2 linked regions of the Spartinivicinus poritis genome follow. The protein of the gene in region 1 binds, or shares a complex with, the protein of each later gene. Links are inferred from orthologs where the notes say so. Each region holds a gene or a part of one and is shown in the gene's direction. Other genes may lie near its edges. The genes, in order: dapF and ORQ98_RS05325.

Evidence for each region.
Region 2: the proteins of dapF (region 1) and ORQ98_RS05325 are in contact, whole or in part, in a solved structure (PDB 5YGU), measured with the Escherichia coli proteins. The link is inferred for Spartinivicinus poritis from one-to-one orthologs.

Annotation. Positions count from the first base shown.
Region 1 is NZ_JAPMOU010000057.1:14,754-26,463, reverse strand. What follows is about bases 2,879-5,813. They hold dapF (diaminopimelate epimerase), read left to right. Parts: upstream 2,879-3,898; coding sequence 3,899-4,729; downstream 4,730-5,813. Other genes in these bases: xerC (tyrosine recombinase XerC), read left to right, coding at 5,461-5,813; ORQ98_RS25110 (DUF484 family protein), read left to right, coding at 4,726-5,424; lysA (diaminopimelate decarboxylase), read left to right, coding at 2,879-3,824. In the rest of the region: ORQ98_RS25135 (SWIM zinc finger family protein), read right to left, coding at 1-1,847; iron donor protein CyaY, read right to left, coding at 1,927-2,295; LPS translocon maturation chaperone LptM, read left to right, coding at 2,436-2,552; more of lysA, read left to right, coding at 2,574-2,878; more of xerC, read left to right, coding at 5,814-6,384; ORQ98_RS25100 (HAD family hydrolase), read left to right, coding at 6,374-7,084; BufA2 family periplasmic bufferin-type metallophore, read left to right, coding at 7,354-7,617; bufB (MNIO family bufferin maturase), read left to right, coding at 7,743-8,591; ORQ98_RS25085 (HvfC/BufC N-terminal domain-containing protein), read left to right, coding at 8,581-9,330; ORQ98_RS25080 (ATP-binding protein), read left to right, coding at 10,203-11,710. UniProt on the Escherichia coli protein: Involved in the succinylase branch of the L-lysine biosynthesis and in the biosynthesis of the pentapeptide incorporated in the peptidoglycan moiety. Catalyzes the stereoinversion of LL-2,6-diaminopimelate (L,L-DAP) to meso-diaminopimelate (meso-DAP).
Region 2 is NZ_JAPMOU010000004.1:207,225-218,921, reverse strand. The notes cover bases 2,886-5,807. They hold ORQ98_RS05325 (RNA pyrophosphohydrolase), read left to right. Parts: upstream 2,886-4,040; coding sequence 4,041-4,574; downstream 4,575-5,807. Other genes in these bases: ptsP (phosphoenolpyruvate--protein phosphotransferase), read left to right, coding at 4,619-5,807; ORQ98_RS05330 (histidinol-phosphatase), read right to left, coding at 2,978-3,631; ORQ98_RS05335 (class I SAM-dependent rRNA methyltransferase), read left to right, coding at 2,886-2,941. Also shown: ORQ98_RS05345 (hypothetical protein), read right to left, coding at 1-786; ORQ98_RS05340 (glycine cleavage system transcriptional repressor), read right to left, coding at 887-1,405; more of ORQ98_RS05335, read left to right, coding at 1,748-2,885; more of ptsP, read left to right, coding at 5,808-6,937; peptidoglycan L,D-endopeptidase MepK, read right to left, coding at 6,908-7,486; ORQ98_RS05310 (sulfite exporter TauE/SafE family protein), read left to right, coding at 7,702-8,490; lgt (prolipoprotein diacylglyceryl transferase), read left to right, coding at 8,655-9,497; ORQ98_RS05300 (thymidylate synthase), read left to right, coding at 9,587-10,420; ORQ98_RS05295 (hypothetical protein), read right to left, coding at 10,576-10,809; ORQ98_RS05290 (hypothetical protein), read right to left, coding at 11,274-11,697. UniProt on the Escherichia coli protein: Master regulator of 5'-end-dependent mRNA decay.

The DNA of each region.
Region 1 (11,710 bases):
ATAAGCTTTTGCCATTCATTTAGGCGATTTAATTTTGTATAAAGTTTTCGCATTTTCCGTAAATAGCCAACAGCAGAAATATAAGAGTTCGCCTTTACCTCTGCTATTAGTGACTCAACTATATTGTCCCAAATAGTTATTGTAATATCAGGGTGCGTGTCTTTAACAGCTTCTGCCACATTTTGGCTTGTGTGATTATAACGGCTATAGAGTCGTCCCTTATTCGCTTTTTTGCTTTTTAAATAAAAATTAACTACGTCTTCATTACGCTGCTCTTTAATTGCTATGGAAATTAATACGTCATAGTTGGGAAAGTTTTCTTTATATTTTTTAACTAAAGGATATAGCACTTCTGGCTTAGGTAAAGGCCAATTCCTTTTAAGATTATTTTTAGCTATTACATCAGGGCGTTGCCCTGTTTCTAAATAGCCTAATATTTTGTTTCTCACTTCAGTCCAGCAGCCTGCTTTGGTACAAGCAGCTTGTAACTCCTCATAGGCTTCTAACGACGGCCTATCGAAAAAACTTTGTGCTCGGTATGCTGCTACTAAGTCATCCTGACTGTTTTGTGCAGCCATTTCACGCAGTAGGCTTTGCAACTTACTCGCTATTCCTGGCGCATCGTCTAATGTTTTATAAAAGCCATCAATACACCACTGACGAGCTTTTTTTATTTCACCTATAGCTAACAACTCATTTACTAAGTCTTGGTAATCTTGAGAAGATTCAACCTCTGCTTCCATTAGTGCTATCATTTTTTCATGTTGTCCACTCGCTTTTAACGAGTGTGTTACTGTTCTCAGTAGCTTCTTACGGTGATACTTTTTAGTAAAGTCATGTATAGAGGGTGGCATAGGAGTCGCTTTTAACCTTTTCATAAGACTGTCTACGACTTGTTGCCAATCAGCTGGAGTATATATCGGGCTTTCTAAAAACCCATTAGCATTTTCCAATAAGCCAATATCATCTTCTAACTGTCGTTCAATTACCCACAGCAATTGCTCCGAATGAGAAAGGCTTGACTCTGGAAGTGACTGGAGAACAACTTCCAAACATTGCCCAATTTCAAAAACAGTTTCACCTTCATCATTGGCCTGTTCAGCTTGTTGATGACATTGCTCCCATATGTACTCCCCAAGTTGTAATACATCATCCCCATGACCTTGTTTTAATAATGATGTCAATTGGGTTTTAACTGGAGAATAGTCTGGTATATTACTCTCATTATCCCAATGGTTGGACCAGGCATCTATTCGACTCAATTCTTTGATTTTTTTCCGCAGTCGTTTAACTTGCTGACTAACGTCACTATTACTAAAGCGATGGTTTTCTAGTATTAACTGCCTTATTTGAGGATGTTTATTGGTTATATCAATTAATAAGTCACACAAATCTGCATGAGTTTTTTTAACCAAAACCCTATACACTTGCACTTCATGGCCTGTTAATGTTTTTTCACATTCTCCCTCTAAATATAACTCAGCATCTTCCTCGATCTCATCATCAAGCTCATAATAAAGATCATTATCTTCAGTTAATAGCAGGATTTTTTTATGCTGCTTTAAATACTGACCAGCTTTTAAAATTAGGGCCACAGCGTGTTTACAGTTGTCATAGTATGGGCAGCTACACCCTGCAACTAATTCATTTTCATCATCTAAAAATACACGAGTAATATAAAGCTCACTTCCTTCAACCTCAGCAACTAACTCGTCATGTTCAGTAATGAAAATATCATCACTAACATAATTTATATAGCCTTTCCCTCGGCTAACAATGGTCGAGCCAGCCCACTCATATAAATCATCAATTGTTAACTTGCGTAAATATTTTTGAATATCTGACATGTATTATTTGATTCTTTTGTAGATAGAATAAAGTAAGCTCAACCTAAGTAAGGGGGTTATAACGACTCAACAAGCCATATCAACCCAACTCCAACTCTACTTCCTCTCCACCCTGCTCAGTCATAAACCGGTTCAACATACTAATGAATTCTTCGCCAGTGCTGTCACATACCCACTGCTGTTCGTTTGGTTGCTGTTTATTTGGTTGATAGTTAAAGTGAAATCCACCGCTTTTAGCTGCCAGCCATAGTTGTCGTAGTGCAGGCTGACGACTTAGGATAATCTGGCTGTGGTTTTCAAACTGCATGGTTAGCATACCGTTGCCAGACTCACAGTCGATATCAATTTCCAGCTCGTCGATGGCATCTTCAATTGCTACCATTAGTTCATCTAATAACTCGTTAAATTCTGCTTCTGTCATTCGTTTGTGACCTGTTTGATGAGACATCTAAATCGTTACCAGCCTGTTCTAGCCCATTGTACAAATTTGTTTAGTCGCTACCAGTTTAACTGTTTGAACATTAGCCGAGCTATAACAGACAGGGTATACTTTGCCGTCATTATTGTACTATTAGTGAGGGATATCCAATGCGCATTCTATTTGCTGTACTTCTGCTTACCTGGCTGGCTGGTTGCGGTCAAAAAGGACCTCTTTACTTACCAGATGAATCTGAGCAAGAATCTACAGAGTCTGTTAACCAATAAGCGATTTGATTAAGAAGCAATATGGATCACTTTTTTTACCGCGATGGCGAGTTATTTGCCGAAGATGTTCCGGTTACGGAGCTTGCTAAGCAGTATGGCACGCCCTGCTATGTCTACTCCCGTGCCACTCTGGAACGCCATTACACTGCCTATACCAAGGCGATGGGTGAACACCCCCATTTGATTTGCTATGCGGTAAAGGCCAACTCTAACCTGGCTGTTCTTAATGTTTTAGCAAAATTAGGTGCTGGCTTTGATATCGTTTCAGTAGGCGAGCTTGAGCGTGTCCTGGCTGCTGGCGGTGATCCTGCCAAAGTGGTTTTCTCTGGGGTAGCCAAGCAAGAGGCAGAAATTGCTCGTGCGCTTGAGGTCGGCATCCACTGTTTTAATGTGGAGTCTGAATTTGAGCTTGAGCGCATTCAAAAAGTCGCTGCACAGATGGATCAGCAAGCTGCTATCTCATTACGAATCAACCCAGATGTTGACGCTAAAACCCACCCCTATATTTCAACAGGGCTTAAAGAAAACAAGTTTGGTATTTCTTTTGATGACGCAATTTCTGTGTTTCAAAAGGCTGCCCAACTACCGAACCTGGAAATATTAGGTGTCGACTGTCATATTGGCTCACAATTAACTGAGATTGATCCATTTTTAGACGCCATGGATCGCCTATTATTTTTAGTGGATGAACTGGCCAAGCTGGGTATTAAGCTCAAACACCTCGACTTAGGTGGCGGCCTTGGAGTGCGTTACCAGCAGGAAATACCACCAGAGCCGGATACTTATGCCAAAGCGGTTATGGAAAAAATTCAGGGACGTAACCTCACCTTAGTATTTGAGCCAGGCCGCTCAATTGCTGCCAACGCAGGCATTTTAGTAACCCAAGTTGATATGCTGAAAGATAATGGCCACAAGCACTTTGCCATTGTAGATGCCGCCATGAACGACTTGATTCGCCCATCTCTATACAATGCCTGGCAAGACATTATTCAGGTAAAGCCAAGAACCGATGGCCTACAAGCCAACTTCGATATTGTTGGTCCTGTGTGTGAAACAGGTGATTTTCTAGGTAAAGGCCGAGAGCTTAACCTAAAACCAGGCGACTTACTGGCCGTTCGCTCAGCTGGTGCTTACGGTTTTGTTATGAGCTCCAATTACAACAGCCGTAACCGAGCAGCAGAAGTGATGGTAGATAAAGGCCAGCACCACTTAATACGGGCTAGAGAAACTTTTAGCCAGCAAATAGCAAACGAATATCTACTTCCTAACTAAGTAAAACTGGATATCTCTTGTAACCTTAACTAATGAGATATCCAGGCTTTAGATGCACATAGACTTACAACACCATGCTGTTACGTTTTACAAAAATGCACGGGCTTGGCAACGACTTTATGGTTGTCGATTTAGTCACCCAACACTGCAAACTCAATGAAGATTTAATTCGATCATTGGCTGATCGCCATCGTGGGATAGGTTTTGATCAACTACTCGTTGTGGAGCCCCCCAGCCAACCAAACAATGACTTCAAATACCGAATTTACAATGCAGATGGTGGCGAAGTAGAGCAATGCGGAAATGGAGCGCGCTGTTTTGCTCGTTTTGTGCTAGACAAAAAGTTAACAACCAAAAACCATATTAAGGTTGAAACACTGTCAGGTGATATAGAATTAATAGTAGAAGCCGATGGCAATATTACTGTAGATATGGGTATACCCAAGCTAGCACCAAGCAGAATTCCTTTTAATGCACCTCAACAGCAAGCGACTTATAAAGTACAAACTGTTGGCGGTGAAATAGAGTTAGGTGCTGCTTCAATGGGTAATCCTCATGCAGTGCTAGTAGTAGACTCTATCAATAACGCACCAGTTAACACGCTCGGGGCAGAGTTAGAGTCACACCCTGACTTTCCACAGCGAGTTAATGTTGGCTTTATGGAAGTGCTAAGCCGCCAGGAAATCAACTTGCGGGTGTTTGAACGTGGCGTAGGGGAAACTCAAGCTTGTGGTACTGGCGCTTGTGCGGCAGTTGTCGTTGGTTGTATTCAAGGCTTGCTGGATGAGCAGGTAACTGTGAATTTACCAGGCGGTAGTTTAACGATTCAGTGGCAAGGCGAAGGGCATAGTGTAAAAATGACAGGTCCTGCCTGCCGGGTATTTGAAGGTCAAATTAGGTTATGACAAAACCAACCAATAAGCTGGCGTTTTCGGAAGAAATCACCGAACAGCAGGTGGTTGCTTATCTCGAAGCTAACCCTAACTTCTTTCTGGACAACCCTGATTTACTGAAAACACTCATTGTTCCCCACCCTAGTGGTAAAGCAATTTCTTTATTGGAACATCAAGTTAATTTGTTCAGAAAAGAAAATAAAGAGCTGCATAAGCGCTTAAGTAATTTAATAGCCATCGCCCGAGAAAATGACCAACTTTTTGATAAAACCCGTCGGCTCATTATCAACTTACTAGCTGCCAATAGTTTGGAAGACATTCAAGTCATTATTGAGGAACACTTTAGAGAGCAGTTTAAAACAGATGCCTGCTGCTTACTTTATTTTGCTGATCAGCCTCTCAACACCCATGGCCGAACCCTGGCGTTAGCAGAAGCTAAAAAACAGTTAGGGGATATTCTAGATAGCACTAAGCCTATTACCGGTCTATTAAAGTTAGAGCAAAAACTTGTACTCTTCCCTGATCAAGCCCATCAGGTTGGCTCTGCTGCTGTGGTACCACTTTATCATCAACGACTATTGGGCATTTTGGCTATTGGTAGTGAAGATATGAATCACTTCCGCACTAGCAATGGCACATTATTTTTAACCCATATTGGTGAAGTGCTCAGCCAGCTGGTTTACCACTTTCAAGAACAATCCAGCTAACAAAGACTGTCAATTAACAAGAACAACCAACTAAGCGTGTTAAATCAAGTACTACAGGCATATTATAACTATCTGAGTATAGAGCGACAGCTGGCAAAACATACCCTTAATAATTACCAGCGCGATCTAAATAAGCTAGCAGCCTGGCTAGACAACCAGCAGTGCCTTAGCTGGGAGCAAATAACACCTCAACAACTCAGACACTATCTAAGCCAGTTAAAACATGATGGCTTAGATCACCGCTCAATACAGCGACACTTGTCCAGCATTCGCTCATTCTATAATTTTTATTGCAGTAAACACCCCTCGCTGCAAAACCCTACAGTTGCCTTACAAGCACCAAAAGCAGCTAAAAAACTACCTCAACTACTGGATGTTGACCAAGCTGCTCAATTGTTAAATACAACCCCTGACGACCCACTATTAATTAGAGATCATGCAATTTTAGAGCTTTTTTATTCATCAGGATTAAGGTTAAACGAGCTATCACAGCTTGACATTAGTGGCATTGATCTTAGCCAACAACAAACAACTGTGGTTGGTAAAGGTAATAAAACCCGACTGGTACCAATTGGTAGTTATGCCTGCACTTGTTTAAAAAAATGGCTGACAACCCGTGGCCAGTTAGCCAAACAAGGTGAAGCTGCTCTCTTTGTCTCAAAGCAGGGTAATAGAATTAGTAACCGTCAAATCCAAAACCGGGTAAAACATTTTGCTCAACTCATGGGGCTACCAGGCAACCTGCACCCTCATATGCTGCGCCATAGTTTTGCTACTCATTTATTAGAAGGAAGCGGTGACTTACGCGCTATACAGGAATTACTGGGCCACAGTGATATTAGCACTACACAAGTGTACACTCATGTAGATTTCAACCAATTAACCAACGTATACGACAGCAGCCACCCACGAGCCAGGCGTAAAAAATCCTCAACAAGCAGTAATCCTAATGACAATTAAAGCGATCACCTTTGATCTTGATGACACCCTATGGAATAACACACCTGTTTTACTAAAAGCTGAGCGAGCTGTTATCGAATGGCTGCTAGCTCAATTTCCCAACATAAATGATCACCATGATATAGATACAACCACTGGAGAGTTCAGAGAGTTTAAGGACCAAATAAAACAAGCCAACCCAGCCCTCACCCACCAAGTAACTAACTTAAGAAAGGTTGCACTTGAAGAGTTACTGGGCCAAGCTGGCTATACTGAACAGGCTACCAACGGTGCCGAACAAGCTATGGAAGTATTTCTCCATGCCCGCCACCAGGTTAATTACTTTGATTATGTGGAATCTGTATTAGCAGAATTAAACCAACAATATACCCTGGGCGTACTCACCAACGGTAACGTCAATATAAAACGCCTGTCGATAGGTGATTATTTCGATTTTGCCTTTTGTGCAGACGAACTAAACACCAGCAAACCAGATCCCGTATTTTTCCAAGCAGGTATTCAGGCAGCCAAAGTGCTTGCTGAAGAAATTGTACACATCGGCGACCATCCAGAATATGATGTTATTGGTGCCAAAGAAGTGGGACTAAAAGCCATCTGGTTTAACCCAGAGCAAAGCTCATGGGATTACCACATAAAACCCGATGCAGTGATTAGTTGTCTAAGTGAATTACCAAAAGCAATTAAAAGAATAAAAATATAATTTAGGGCACCTCTAAAAGCATTCTACTTAATAGCCCAAATACTTCATCAGGCCACAAAAAATATTATGCCGTTAAAATGTTGGCCTCGGATGTTAGATTATTCTGGTTAGTTTCGAAAACTCTAACCTTGAATAAAGTCACAAGACCGAAGCTAATTTATTCATTTTTAATTACCCGACTGAAATTAATTTTCTTTCTGCCCTGTCTTTAGGGTTGAGTCATTGATCAATGCTTAATTTAATGAAATTACTATGAGTAGTAGGAGTATATGATGAGTACACCAAAGAAAGTTTCAGGTACTGCTTTAGCTGTTGTTGCTGCGGGTTTATTTACTTTAGGTTCTCAAGTAGCAACTAGTGCTGAAGCCAGTCAGGTTCAATGCTGGGGTGTTAATAGCTGTAAAGGCCATAACGACTGTGCTACTGCAAGTAATGCCTGTAAAGGTCATGGTTCTTGTAAAGGCCAGGGTTACTTGAATATGTCTGCTGAAGAATGTGAAGCTAAAGGTGGTACGGTTAAAGAAGAAAAGTAATTTTTGAGAATAAATGGATTTGGTAATTATTAATAGTCCGTCATTATTGATAATGTCCAACGTCCATTTATCCCTCACTAGATATATCAACTGTTTCTATATCCACAATTATGGAGGCAACCCGAATGAATCGTCCTTTTTATGGTTTTGGCCTAGGGTTGCGCCATGACTATTATCAGGAAATTTTAGAAACCCAACCTAATGTTGATTGGTTTGAAATAATATCAGAAAACTATTTTGTTGCAGGTGGTAAACCACTGTATTATTTAGATGCTATTCGTGAGCAATACCCTCTAGCGATGCATGGAGTATCCCTTTCTATCGGCAGTACAGATCCTTTAAATCAAGATTATTTAACACAGCTAAAAAAATTAGCCAAAAGAATTAATCCTATTTTTATTTCTGATCATTTATGCTGGACAGGGGTTGATCATATAAACAGCCATGACTTATTACCTCTTCCTTATACAGAACAAACAATACAACATATTGTTTCTCGTATTCAATATGTACAAGAGTTTTTAGGCAGACAAATTTTATTAGAAAATTTATCCAGTTATGTCACTTTTGCTGATTCAAAAATGACTGAATGGGAGTTTATTAAGGAAATAGTGACACGAGCAGATTGCTATCTTTTGTTAGATATAAATAATATTTATGTGAGCGCTCGCAATCATCAGTTTAACCCAACAGAATACTTAAATGGTATTCCTGCTGAACGAGTGATGCAACATCATTTAGCTGGTCACAGCGACTATGGCGATTATGTTATTGATACCCATGACATGCCGGTCGTTGACAATGTATGGAGCCTCTATCAGGAAGCTGCTCAATTATATGGCCCTGTATCAACGATGATAGAGCGTGATGATAATCTGCCAGCTTTTTCAGAATTACTGGCTGAACTAAACCAAGCTAGAGCCATTGCAGGGCCTATTTATACAGACTATCAAGGTTATGCCAATGCTTGCTAATTTACAAAAAGAGTTTCTTGCATTTTTACAAGGCAAACCTAGTGAAGTTAAGCACCTGGTGACCACTGAAACACCAGGGCTAGCCATCTACAAAAATGCCTATAGTCAGCGTCTAAAAGAAGCGTTGGATACTGATTTCCCCTGTTTAGGTAAGTTATTGGGTGATGACTTATACAACCAGTTGATTGCTGACTATATAAAACAAATGTCTTCTACTGATCCATCCCTACGTTGGTTTGGTAGTAATATGCAATGTTTCTTAAAGCACCATCCTTTATTTTCTAAGCAGCCAATAGTAGTTGAGTTAGCAAACTGGGAATGGCAACTTAGAGCCGCTTTTGATGCTGCAAGTAGTGAGGTTATTGCTATTGAGCAGCTAGCTACAATTGCCCCAGATCAATGGTCGGCCATACAACTCAAGTTAGTTCCTAGCCTACAAGTACTCCAATATCAAACCAATGTGGTCAACATTTGGCAATCTCTTGAAGCAGACCATACACCACCTGCCGTTGTACAAAATACGTGCTATTGGCTGATATGGCGCAAAGAGCTAGTTACACAGTTTCGCTCTGTATTCAAAGATGAATGGCAGATTATCCAACTCATTATAGAAGGAGTTACCTTTGCCGAAGTTTGCGAACAGCTATGCCAGTGGCATTCCCCAGAGCAAGCCCCCCAAAGAGCAGCTCAGATTATCCAACAGTTGACCAATGACCAAGTAGTGATGTCTGTATGCTGAAATGGGATTTCAGTGCAGGCCTACTCCCCCTCTCTATTAGGTCAATAACAGTCTTTCTTATCAGCCTTCTAGCCTTCTTAAGTAACTAACTTTTCTCTACTGAAACATCATAAAAACCCAATATCTGAAGAAATTAACTATACTCGCTACCCTTGAGCAAACAGTTATTTGCAGCCAAAAGAGAGTAAGTAAAAACAAACATTGTTTTGGTATCCGTCTTGTCTTAAATTGAATGCTTGATTAATCACTATTAGCCTGATACCGTGTCGTATTATTCATAGAATAGTAATATTAGTACCACTCATTTTGCGAGTATGAAAAGGGGATTTTCGTTTACTTAAGGAGAGAAACAATAAATTATATGTTTCTGATCGGGGATGAGTAAATAAAGGCACAGATATTTGGGAACAACAGGGGGATAGACTACTACTGCCCCCCTCCTAAAATTGAGTATTGATAAGTCACTAAAGTAGAAGTAAAGCTAAAGATGCTACCTCATATTACTAGATTAGTAATATAACCTTTAAAGCTAACTTTACTAACTAACACTCATCACCATCCAATAAGCAAATATTTCTCATATTTTTTCCTCCAAAAAATAAACGATAAGCTACAACGAGTTAAGTATGGCATGTTACTTTTTAGTACACAATCTTTACTATAGCAAAAGCCTAAGCCTTGACAGCACATAACATTATTTCAAATCAATATACCAGCTATAGTTAAACTAAAAAACAGCTTAAGTTTGTTTATATTTACATACTTAAAATTTTATTTCTATTAGCCAAAATATAAGGCACTCTATTTTAAAACTGCCTAAAAATTATGTAAGCGCTGAGCATATGCTTAGTTGTTACTCAGAAGGAACTCATATGTCCAGTATTTATACAGAAAAGCTGTTGAGACAATTTGGCCATACAGACGGCTTGTTAAGTGGTGGAAATCTGGCTACTGGCTTAATCGTCTATTGCATTATTGCCACGACAGAAGGTTTTGGACGAGAAGGTATAGTTCTATCTACTTTTCTGCTATTTTTTCTATCTGCAATTTTAGAAATCCCTACAGGGTACTTAGGAGACCGTGTTGGCTGGAAGTTCTCAGTTCGACTAGGACTATTTTGTGACTTCATATCTACTTTATTTTTCGGTTTAACTATTTTTTTCGCTATACAGGGCTATTATATATTGATGCTATCTTTTTTAGTGTTGCGACAGCTGTTCAGCGCACTTAATGGAGCATTTACCAGTGGCTCGTACCAAGCAGCTTATCAACGTTGGTATCAAGAAAAGCTTGAGCAGAACACTATTAAAATCAGCGATGCCCCGCCTCTTTTTCTTGCCAGTTATAAGTACGGTATATGGATTCGCCTTGGACTACCCCTAATAGCACTAGGCATTGGCCTATTATTACAAACAGAGTTTTTTTCTCAGGTTTCGAAGGAATATATCGCCCTAGTTCCACTTGGAATGATACTGTATGTGCTATTAATTCAAATAGTAGTCTATTTTAAAATGGCTAAAGATCTAGACTTCAGCACTATCTCTATAAAAGAAGGCAACTCTACCAGTGACATAACCATAACAAAATTATTTCTATCTGCTCAGGCTACATTTCCAATTTTATGTACCTATGCATACTCACATATTTTCTTACAAGTCTGTAATCTATTCTTAGTCGGTGAGTCTTATTACTTATTTAAAGAAGCAAACTTACCAATGATCTTTGTTTGGGGCGGGGGTATGGGAGCCGCTGTAGTAATTACTTTTTTTGGTATAGCAATTTCTCGTTTTTTTATCCCCTGGCTTTCCAAACAAACTAAACTAAGGTCTATCCGCTGGTTAGGAACACTGTGCTTAAGTTTATTATCTGCAGTAGTAGCACTTACTTTTTATAGCAGTATATCAACAGTTGCCAAACTAGGATGTATTTTTTCAGTGATATTGGTTGCTTATCCAATCTCTTTTGCCTTGCGCGCCGAAATTACTTCTGATAGTCACCGTTTTGTGCCGGATGAGTTTAAAGCCAGCTGGTTTAGTGGCGGCTCCTTACTGGCTCGGCTAACCTACGCAATGATTGCAGGACTGATTCTAATTGCAGGCGTTCCTCATATGGGCATTTTCGTCATGATGTCAGTATTAGGCGTTATCGGTGCTTCACTTGCTTTTATTAACTATAAAAAAGGGGAAAATGTCAGCAAGTTTGAACGAGCCAGCTTAAAAAAATGCCTGGGCATGGTAGTAGGTATCATGTTTTTTATTACCAGCTTTTTGGTATTTTTAGGTGAAACCTGGTACTTCGTAAAGCATGCGACAGAAGCACAGCGTCAGCAAGACCAAATTATTGCAGAACAATATGCTGGACAGTTTGCGCATTTAGAAGA
Region 2 (11,697 bases), on another replicon or contig:
ATACTGTTGGTGTTGCTTTTGTAGCAGAGGGTTTGAGTTAGCGTCATCGACTGAATAATATTTAGCCTGAATAGCTTTTGCCTGTTCTAGAATGTCTTGTTCGCTTTTGTTGGGAGAGTGTTCTAATAGCTTAAGTTCTGCTGCTAGCGACTCCTGTTTAGTCAAAGAGTTGTCTAACAAGGCTTCTATCTCTGATAATGTTTGTTCATACTGTTCACTTTCCTCTGATTCACTTTCCAAACGTTGAAATAAAGAAGTTAGCTGCTGACTAGCTTGTGGGTCTGTCAGTGACTGGGCTAGCTCACGTCCTAATACCTCTTGCAGATTATTTGCTATTAGCGGCTCAGCTGCTTTGGTATTACTATCGTTTAATAATTGATCGGCGATGTATAAGCGGTAAAGATTGATTAATAGCTTCTTCAATTCCTTTGGATGATTTTCTGGTAATAAATTCCCAAATAATTCTATGCAGGTGCTAGCCTGAGAGCTGGGACATTGTTTCATTATCAGTTCAAAACTTTGTGTTAACTGTGGCTGGGCCTCAATTGCAGCCTGTAGTAGTGAACTTTTATCATAAGACAGAAGCTGTTTGATAATATGATGGCTAACAGTTATTTTTTTTATGAAAGCTGGTTGTGAAGATAACTGTGGTGACTGCTCAGTCTTATTATTAACAACAGCTTTTGTTGTTTTATAGAGGTTGCTACTGTCGACTAGTGAAAAGGATAGGTAGCCAATTGAGGCACCTGCTGCGATAGCAATAATTGCTAGATTGTATTTTATCATGCTGTCCCTAGCGATTGTGATTAGTTACACCTATAGCTGTTGGTAGTTATTTTTTATTTCTGGTATAGGTGTGTTAGGTCGATAGTTGCGTTAGTAATTATTAATTCATATTAATTTCAACAATTAATTCGTTTGCTAGTGATTCTAAATCTAGGGCAAGTTTTTCTTTATTTATATTGGTTGGTACTTGCAGGGTGGCCTCTGCTTTAAATAACATATCACTAGACATAGGAGCTGGGCTGCACTCAGTTTCTAAGTCTATAACATTTATATGACGCTGCGCTAAAGCAGCTGAAATTTCTTTGACAATACCTGGGTGATCATTTCCAACAAGTTGGAGGGTTACTTGGTAGGTCGTTGTTTGGGGGACTGGAGGCAAGTTGCTAACTTCAAAATGGATATGACAGTTAGTAGATTTAATATTTTCTAGCTGTTTGACGAGTTGATCAGCCATTTGCTCGGGTATTTCTACTCGAACGATGCCGGCGAATTTACCAGCCATTTGACTCATTCTACTTTCTAACCAGTTGCCTTGGTGTTGGCTAATGATGTTAGAGAGGTTTTCTACAAGGCCGGGTTTATCATCGGCAATAATGGATAATATAAGACTTGTTTGCATCAAGAATCCCTCAATAGTACTTATTTAATTGTTGTAAACTGTTTTGATAATAGAAAGAGCTTTCAGTCTATTGACATTACACAGTAATCAAAATAGGGCAAATTGAAAAGAGACTAGCAGCTCTTGTAGATAACTCTTGATAATAGAGCGCTACTATTATGCTAAGCCAAAGTATGGCAGTATGTTATTAAATATGTTGTATTACCGTTAACTGGCCAATTTTTAAAGGTTCGCTGGCTATCTTCTTTATGTAAAGTCGTTTCTTAAGAAGGATGTGTCCTTTAATTTATTCGGCGGTGTAACTTGCAAGTTAAGCCAAATTTGAGTGGATAGAATGGTGCTATGTCACTTCCAACTATACGATTAAAAGCAAAAGCAGATCGCAGGCTCCGGGCGGGGCATTTGTGGATTTTTAGCAATGAGGTTGATGTTAAAGTCACCCCATTTAGTAATTTTGAACCTGGCACTCAGGCTGTTGTGGAAAGCTCTACAGGTAAACCTTTGGGTGTGGCAACAATTAACCCTAATACCTTGATATGTGGGCGTTTAATTAGTCGAGATATTCAGTACAGCCTGACTAAGTCATTTATTGTTCATAAAGTAAATATTGCCTTGTCTTTGCGTGAACAGGTTTTTAGTAAGCCTTTTTATCGTTTAGTTTATGGTGATAGTGATGGGTTACCTGGGCTGATAGTTGATCGCTATGGTGAATATCTAGTAGTACAGTTAAGTACGGCTGGGATGGAATTAGCTAAGGGTGAAATCATTGCTGCTCTTGAGCAAGCGCTGCAACCAAAAGGTATTTTATTTAAAAACAATGGCCAATCCAGAGCCTTAGAAGGGTTACCTGAGTATGTGGAAGTTGTTTCTGGAGAAGTACCTGATAACTTGCAGTTGGAAGAAAATGATGTATTTTTCTTGGCTCCTGCTAAACATGGTCAAAAAACAGGCTGGTTTTATGATCACCGGATGAGCCGGGCCAGGTTACAGAATTATGTAAAAGGTAAGCGAGTACTTGATGTTTTTAGTTATGTAGGTGGCTGGGGAATTCAAGCGGCTAAAGCAGGTGCTTCAGAAGTCGTATGTGTTGATAGTTCCAAATCAGCACTTGAGTTTGTTACTGCGAATGCTGAATTAAATGGCGTAAAGAATACAGTTGAAGCCTTATGCGGTGATGCCTTTGATACATTAAAGCAGCTAAAGGAAAATGGTGAGCGATTTGATATCGTTGTGGTAGATCCACCTGCTTTTATCAAACGTAGAAAAGACTTAACTAATGGAGAACTTGCGTACCGACGAATTAATGAGTTGGCTATTAGGCTAATGGAAAAAGATGGTATTTTACTATCAGCTTCCTGCTCAATGCATTTGAAGCGAGATGTGCTGGTGGATATTTTGCGACAGGCAAGTCGCCATTTGGATCGTAATTTACAGATTATTGAACAGGGATACCAAGGCCCAGACCACCCTGTATTACCAGCTATTCCTGAAACAGAATATTTAAAAGCCTTATTTTGTAGGGTTACATTGATTTAGTAAAAAGGGAGCTTTCGCTCCCTTTTTATCTTAGATTTATCTCAGGCTAATAATTGGCCAGCCTTTGGAGTGAGCTACTTCCCGTAGTGTGTCGTCTGGATCAACGGCAACGGGGTTATCCACTTCCTCTAATAGCGGTAAATCGTTGTGAGAGTCACTGTAAAAGTAGCTGCCATCTAAACTGTGGTTGGTTGCTGTTAGCCAATTATGCAGGCGTTTGACTTTACCTGCTTGAAAGCAAGGAGTACCCGACACTTGTCCAGTATAACGACCATTAAGGAATTCTGGAGTGGTTGCTAAAAGATGATCAACACCTAGACGTTCAGCAATAGGGGAGGTAACAAAGGCATTGGTCGCTGTGATGATTAATAAGTAATCTCCATTACTACGGTGATCATTTAATAAGCTAGCAGCCTTATCCAACATTAGAGGTTCAATTTTTTCCTGCATAAACTGCTGGTGCCACTCATTGAGCTGCTGAGTGCTATGTTGACTGAGAGGCTTTAAGGAAAACTGCAAAAACTCATTAATATCCAGATTGCCATTTAGATAAGCTTGGTAATAGTAGTCATTAGCTTGTTTATAGGCTTCAGCATCAACTATCCCTTGCTCAACCAGAAACTCACCCCAGGCGTGGTCACTATCACCACCCAATAATGTATTATCAAGATCAAAGATTGCCAGTGCCACGCGTAAACCCCATACTCCAAGTAAATTTCGAGTCTGTAAAAATCACCCTATATCAGAATGGCTATAGGTATCGTTTCGTTTTTCTGATATAGCTGAAACCACTATAGCTATAACAAACTAAGATAATATAGTCTTAATAGCCGACAGCTATGTTATTCATAAGCTATATTGCTAAGTGATGCACCCTGTAAAAAAGAGGCATCTAACACTCTTATTTACAGGATGCATCACCTGATGTAAACCATGTTACTGAAGGCGTTTTTAGGTGAAGGCTTATCGATAAGGTGTTAATAGGCTAAGTGGCCTTAGTTATTTTTTTACAGATAGATTCTAAAGTACGTTGCTGAAAGTTGCTGATTTGTGGAACAATGCAGTTAATGTTTACAGATTTCTGATAACGATGCACGCTATGAGTGATAGTCATCGTGAGTTACAACAGTCGACTGGAACAATAGATGCGGACGGATTTAGGCCTAATGTAGGTATAATCCTTGCTAATCAGCATTCCCAGGTATTGTGGGCAAGGCGGATTGGTCAAGATGCATGGCAATTTCCACAAGGGGGGATTCATCCTGATGAGTCGCCAGAAGAAGCTATGTATCGGGAACTTCATGAAGAAGTGGGATTGCAGCCTCAAGACGTTAATATCTTAGCCTGTACTCGGGGCTGGTTGAGGTACCGTTTACCTAAACGATTAGTTCGCCATCATTGCCATCCGATTTGTGTGGGACAAAAACAAAAATGGTTCTTGCTGGAGTTATTAACGGCCGATGATCAGGTCTGCGTTAGTCATACAAATTCGCCTGAATTTGACGGTTGGCGCTGGGTCAGCTATTGGTACCCCTTAGGCCAGGTGATTTCGTTCAAGCGTGAGGTATACCGTCGTGCGTTAAAAGAGTTGGCGCCACGAATGAGTCGACTGAACAATAATAATAACCGTTAGTCCAACCCGGCTACCACAATGGTTAAGGTTGCGGATAGGTAAGTATGCTCAATACGTTAAGGAGGATCGTCCAAGAAGTGAATGCCGCTCACGACCTGGAGACGGCATTGGATATTATTGTCACGCAAGTGCGTCAAGCCATGCACACAGAGGTTTGCTCTGTTTATCTATTTGATCATGAAACCAACCAATATACGCTGATGGCCACTGAAGGGCTTAATCGCTCTGCTATTGGTATCACCATTGGTCGCTCAGAAGGTTTAGTAGGCCAAGTTGGGCTGCGTGAAGAACCAATTAACTTAGAAGATGCTCCTACCCATCCAAAGTTTCTTTATTTAGAAGAAACTGGAGAAGAATGTTTCCATGCTTTTTTAGGTGTTCCCATTATTCATCACCGGCAAATTTTGGGAGTACTTGTTGTACAACAACGAGAGCGGCGTCGTTTCAGGGAAAGTGAAGAGTCATTTTTAGTCACTATGTCAGCACAGCTTGCTGGTGTTATTGCGCATGCTGAAGCCACCGGTTCCATCAAAAAGTCCAACCGTAAAAGTGGCGAGCCCCATGAAGCCAAGTTTAATGGTGTAGCCGGTGCACCAGGAGTAGCTATTGGTGAGGCGGTAGTTATATTGCCACCTGCTTTCTTGAGTGCAGTACCTGATAAAGAAGCTGAGGATGCAGATCTTGAGTTGCATTCGTTTCAACAGGCCCTGGAAGCAGTGCGTGAGGATATGCGACGTACTGCTAGTAAGCTGGCAGATCGAATCAGGCCAGAAGAGCAGGCATTATTTGATGTGTATTTGCGCATGCTGGATGACAATGCCATCGGTGCTGAAGTTAGTGCGCTGATTCGGCAGGGGCAATGGGCTCAAGGTGCATTGAGACAGGTGATTGAAGAGCATGTCCGTGCCTTTGAAATGATGGAAGACCCTTACTTAAGAGAGCGGGCAGTCGATGTTAAAGACTTAGGCCGAAGAGTCTTAGCCTACCTTCAAGAAGACAATAAGATTAATGTCTCCTACCCAGAAAACACCATTTTAATCAGTGAAGAAGTGACTCCTACCATGCTAGGAGAAGTGCCTAAAGAAAAGTTAGTGGGGCTGGTGTCAGTGTTGGGCTCAGTTAACTCTCATGTGGCTATATTAGCTCGGGCCATGGGAATTCCCACAGTAATGGGCGCAGTTGACCTGCCGTATAACCAACTCAGCGGCAAAAAGATGATTGTCGATGGGAATTTAGGTCGAGTCTATTTAAGTCCATCTAGTGAGCTATGTAACCAATACCAAGAAGTCGTTGATGAAGAAAAGCAATTTATTGCCGGTTTAGAAGGATTAAAAGGGCGTCCTTGTATTACACGCGACAACTTTCGTATTCCATTATGGGTAAATACCGGGCTAATGACAGATGTTATGCGCTCGTTAGACCGTGGGGCTGAAGGGGTTGGTCTGTATCGCACAGAAGTACCTTTTATGATTCGGGAGCGGTTTCCGAGTGAAAATGAACAGCAGGAAATCTATCGCGCCCAGCTGCAAGCATTTGCTCCGAGCCCGGTTACGATGAGAACCCTGGATATTGGGGGTGATAAATCACTATCCTATTTTCCAATTGAAGAAGATAACCCGTTTCTTGGTTGGCGAGGTATTCGAGTTACGTTAGATCATCCTGAAATTTTTTTGGTGCAGATTCGCGCCATGTTAAAGGCCAGTGCTGGGCTTAATAATTTACGTATTATGTTGCCTATGATTTCCAGCGTGGCGGAAGTTGATGATGCTTTACACTTAATTCATCGAGCCTATGGGGAGGTTGTGAGTGAAGGCGTTAACGTACAATTTCCTCCAGTGGGAGTGATGATTGAAGTACCAGGTGCTGTATATCAAGTGTCTGAATTTGTAAAACGCGTTGACTTTTTATCCATTGGTAGTAACGACCTGACCCAATATATTCTGGCTGTGGATAGAAATAATCCGCGGGTGGCTGACTTATATCACTCGTTTCATCCTGCAGTATTGTATGCATTGCAGTCAGTTGTGAAAGATGCCCATGCTGCAGGAAAGCCTGTCAGTATTTGTGGTGAGATGGCTGGAGAACCGCTAGCAGTAGTACTATTGGTTGCAATGGGGTTTGATGTGCTGTCTATGAATGCTACGAACTTACCCAAAGTAAAATGGGTGTTGAGTAATATCAGTGTTGGCTGGGCAAAAGAAGTACTAAGCAAGGTGCTTGTGCTTGATGATGCCAAGATCATTCACAGTACACTTGAGTTGGAGTTAAGAAAGGCGGGGCTGGGAAAAATTTTGACCCCTGCCAAAGAACTTAACCCGACAGAAATCAGTGCTTCACCAAATGCGTGTGGGGCCGGTATCTAAGTGAACGAAACCACTTCCAGGATAATAGCCTACTCCACCACCTTTCAGACTGAGTGCTGCACCTCTTACATCTTTTAAGTTACGCCCAGGTACAGCTATATCTATGGCTCTTCCTTTCATATGAAAGCTATTTTTAGCTACGCTACGGCCCTGACGGCGCAACATTGCATTGGTTTTTGGTGAGCGATAGCCTGAAATAACATTAAAGGGTGTTTTGGCTGGTAAATCGAGCTGATATTGTAACCAGAAAAGCAAGTCCATTAATTCTGGATCCATGCTGTATGTTTCACCTGAACGGTGGTCACGAAGTACTCGATTAATTTCAGACATAGCATCTTTTACAATTTGGCCTTTTTCCCAAAAAGTAACAGATACTTTTTCCCCCGTGTGGGTATTATTTAGTACGAGAGACTTATAAGCAGGTTGAGCAAAGTCTTTAAAAATAGAGGCTTGACTGTAACTTGATAATGCTGCTGTGGTCAAAGTAGCAGCAGAACACATCAGAAACTGGCGGCGAGACAGCTTCTGTTCCATGCTTCGATTGCGCACAATTAATACCTTTCAAAAATTAAATTTTTGATCAAGTTTGCAAGACCAAAAATAAAAGTGTTTAAAAATTGAACGATTTTGGGTTTTTATTAGTATTATTGAGCGTTCATTCATGTGAGTAATTATGCATAAGTAAGACCCGTTGTATACCTGTAGGTTCAATGTATGAAAAAATATTCTGAAAACACGTTTATCTATACCTGGCAGATAATTTTATGAGTTTGTTTTTGTCTTATATCTTAGTAGGAATGGTAGCAGGCACACTTGCTGGCTTATTTGGGGTAGGTGGCGGGTTAATTATTGTACCAGTGTTGATTGCATGCTTTGAACTACAACAGTTTGCACCTGATACGCTAACTCACTTAGCTATAGGCACTTCTTTGGCAACTATTGTAATTACTTCTCTAAGTTCCGTAAAAGCGCATCATGATAAACAAGCTGTTAACTGGCTACTGGTGAAATGGCTGACTTTGGGCATTATTATTGGCTCTATTTTAGGGGTGTTTTTTGCTGCTTCACTCTCTGGAGATAAACTGCAGCTGGTTTTTGGAGTTTTTGCATTATTAGTAGGTTTAAAAATGGCGGTAAACTGGTCTCCTGGCCAACAGCGAGAAAAGACCAATAAACCATTATTAAGTGGTGGTGGTGGTGTAATCGGCTTTTTGTCTGCCATTTTTGGGATTGGTGGTGGCACAATGACTGTGCCTTTTCTCACTTGGCAAGGAGTGCCTGTCAAGCAGTCAATAGGGACCTCTGCTGCTTGTGGCCTTCCTATCGCAATTGCCGGGGCTTGTACATATATTGTGGTAGGATGGGGGAATCCCGCACTACCCGATCTGGCTGTTGGTTATGTATACTTGCCTGCTTTGTTAGGAATTATTTTAACCAGTGTGATATTTGCCAAGCTGGGAGCATGGCTAGCACACAGGCTTCCTTCAAATTATGTACGTCAACTGTTTGCCTTGCTATTGTGCGCTGTTGGTGGGCATATGATGTTTTTTTAAGCAGCTGATGTTTTATGCTTTTGTATAAGATTTAGACTGATATTGAGAGTTTTTACGATAGCTAAGCACTCATACACCCTGTTTCTCAATTCAAAGAATCTGTCGCAAGGAGTATCAGCTTTATTGCGTGGCTACTGGCTCAATTAATTTAATGGGATGAAATAATGGTATACACCCATAACATAGATAAGGTTGCACTGGATCTAGGGGCAGTTCAGATACACTGGTATGGCCTTATGTATTTGGTTGGCTTTGCGCTTGCCTGGTGGTTGGCTAATAGCCGGGCAGCAAAATCCCAAGGGCTATGGAATAAAGACCAGGTGTCAGACCTAATTTTCTACGGTGCTTTAGGTGTTGTGATCGGTGGTCGTGTAGGCTCGATGTTGTTTTATTATTTTGACGACTTTATTGCTAGACCATGGATGTTATTAAAAGTGTGGGAAGGGGGAATGTCTTTCCATGGTGGGCTACTAGGCGTGCTGGTAGCCATGTTGTTTTATGGCCGAAAAATTAATAAATCTTTCTTTCAAATGACAGACTTTATTGCCCCACTAGTACCTTTAGGGTTGGGGGCTGGTCGAATAGGTAATTTTATTAACGGGGAGCTGTATGGTAAGCCAACAGATGGTAGTTGGGGAGTTATCTTTCCAAGTGTAGGCATAGAACCTAGGCACCCATCCCAGCTGTATGAGTTTGCCCTAGAGGGTGTCGTATTATTTTTGATTTTATACTGGTTTTCTCAAAAACCTCGTCCAAGAATGGCTGTATCAGGAGTATTTTTGCTTGGTTATGGCTTATTCCGGTCGTTAGTTGAGTTTGTCCGCTTACCTGATGAACATCTCCAATACATAGCTTTTGATTGGTTAACTATGGGGCAAATCTTGTCATTACCTATGATTATCCTGGGGGTGGCCTTTATCATTTTTGCTTACCAGCGCTATCCTTTAATTAATGGGATCAATAGTGATGACCAAGCTTTTTTAGATAAGCACAAAGCAAAAGCATAGAGTCCATTGATGCTTGAGCTTAGAAATATTAACAGACCCAAGACTTTTTCTAGATAACTTTCAAAAGCACTGGCTATTTGTAAAACAATATGAAGCAGTATTTAGATTTAATGCGTCATGTTAAAGAACATGGTGTTTATAAAGCAGATCGAACTGGTACAGGTACCTATAGCGTTTTTGGATATCAAATGCGCTTTGATTTAGCTGCTGGGTTCCCCTTAGTCACTACAAAAAAGTGTCACTTGAAATCAATTATTCATGAGCTGCTTTGGTTTCTACGTGGTGATACTAATATTAAATACCTGAAAGAACATGGTGTTTCAATTTGGGATGAATGGGCAACTGCAGAAGGTGAACTTGGCCCGGTTTATGGAAAGCAGTGGCGATCATGGGAGGGAAGTAGTGGAGAAACGATTGATCAAATTGCTGAGCTGGTAGAAGCCATTAAGCGTGATCCAGACTCTCGCCGTTTACTGGTTAGTGCTTGGAACCCTGCTGTACTCCCTGATACAGGGCTTAAACCCAGCGAAAACGCTGCAAATGGTAAGCAAGCACTGCCTCCTTGTCATTGCTTGTTTCAGTTTTATGTAGCAAATGGCAAGCTATCTTGTCAGCTTTATCAGCGTAGTGCTGATATTTTTCTGGGTGTTCCTTTTAATATTGCTTCTTATAGTTTACTCACTATGATGATTGCTCAGGTGTGCGGCCTGGAATATGGAGAGTTTGTCCATACGTTAGGAGATGCTCATTTATATAGTAATCATTTACAGCAAGCAGAAGAACAGTTGACAAGGGAGCCCTTCCCGTCACCTAAAATGAAAGTTAATCCACAGGTTACTGATATATTTTCATTTAGCTACGATGACTTTGAACTAGTTGGCTATCAGGCGCATCCGCATATTAAAGCTGCGGTTGCTGTATAATGGAAGTGGCTATAGATAGAGTTAGATCGTATTTGTGATAATCTAATAAAGTATCAATAAACATAATCAGAGTAGCAGTAGCAGTAGTGGTGGGATTAACTAGCAATCCAAAGTCACTGCTACAGTTACTCTAATTAAGCTATTGATATCTAGGATCATAAATAGGCTGGCTCGTCACGCTCACCTATTAAATAGGCAACACACTCATTCACGTATTTATTAACAGCATCTGATGGTACTTTGTCTTCAAATGCCCACTCTGTGCAAGTTGAAGCGGCTTCCTCTGTGACTACTTCTGAAATGAACAGGGATTCATTGTTGATAGTATTTTGTGAGCAACCCACGATGGATAAACCCGTGAATAATAAAAAAAAGATCGCTTTTTTCATGAGATTGTCCTTTGTAAAGAAGGCGTCCTTTTTCACCTAAAATTAGGTGATAACAGGCGATAGAACATAGTTCCAAGTAGAGATAAACTCAAACCTTGAATTCACAGTTTTTGATAGCTATTAGCTATAAATCACCTTAAATTACAAATCCGTGAAATGGTTTTAATTCAGGTGGTGATGACTACAACATAAGAACTTACTTGATTCTCAGGCACTGTATGCCGTGGAACATAGACTAGTCACTGCTTGTTTGTAGCGCATATTTATGATTTCAAAAACGGTGAATATTTATAGCGGTTATTTTGTGTTTTTTTGAAGAAAAATAAATAAGCGAAAATGCTTATGAAGCTGCTGATACCCCTTACTCTAATAGCAGTATTTACGGTAAGTAGGTGTTGGGTTGGAGTTGGCTAAGCCATTGAGGTATAAGAGGCTCTACTGATATAGCTATCTATTTTTGGTAATTAGCTTATTTCAAAAGAGTCCATACCTAGCTTAGATTTTAAAGAATCATTTTCCTTTTCAAGAGTATATATGCAGTTCATTAGTTCTTTTATTTCGATAATGAATCGCTGGATAATAGAGCGAAGATCTTCTTCTGAGCCAGATATTAGGTCGTTTTTACTTAATAAGGCTTGAAGTTCGCTGACTTTTAAATTTGAGCTTTCAAGCTCTTGTTGTAGCTTGTTAATAGTATTCTCATGCTGTCTGATAACTTCATTCTGCTGTGTAACTAACTCTTGTGGACCCCCTTCATCAAGTTCTGTTTGGTAACTTAACTTCTCTAGTTGTAATTTCATCATGTTAATAGTTTGCTCTTGTTCAGTACAAACTGACAGAAGCTGATGTATTTTTGTTGTTGGAGAGTGATTTTTAAAATGTTTGAAA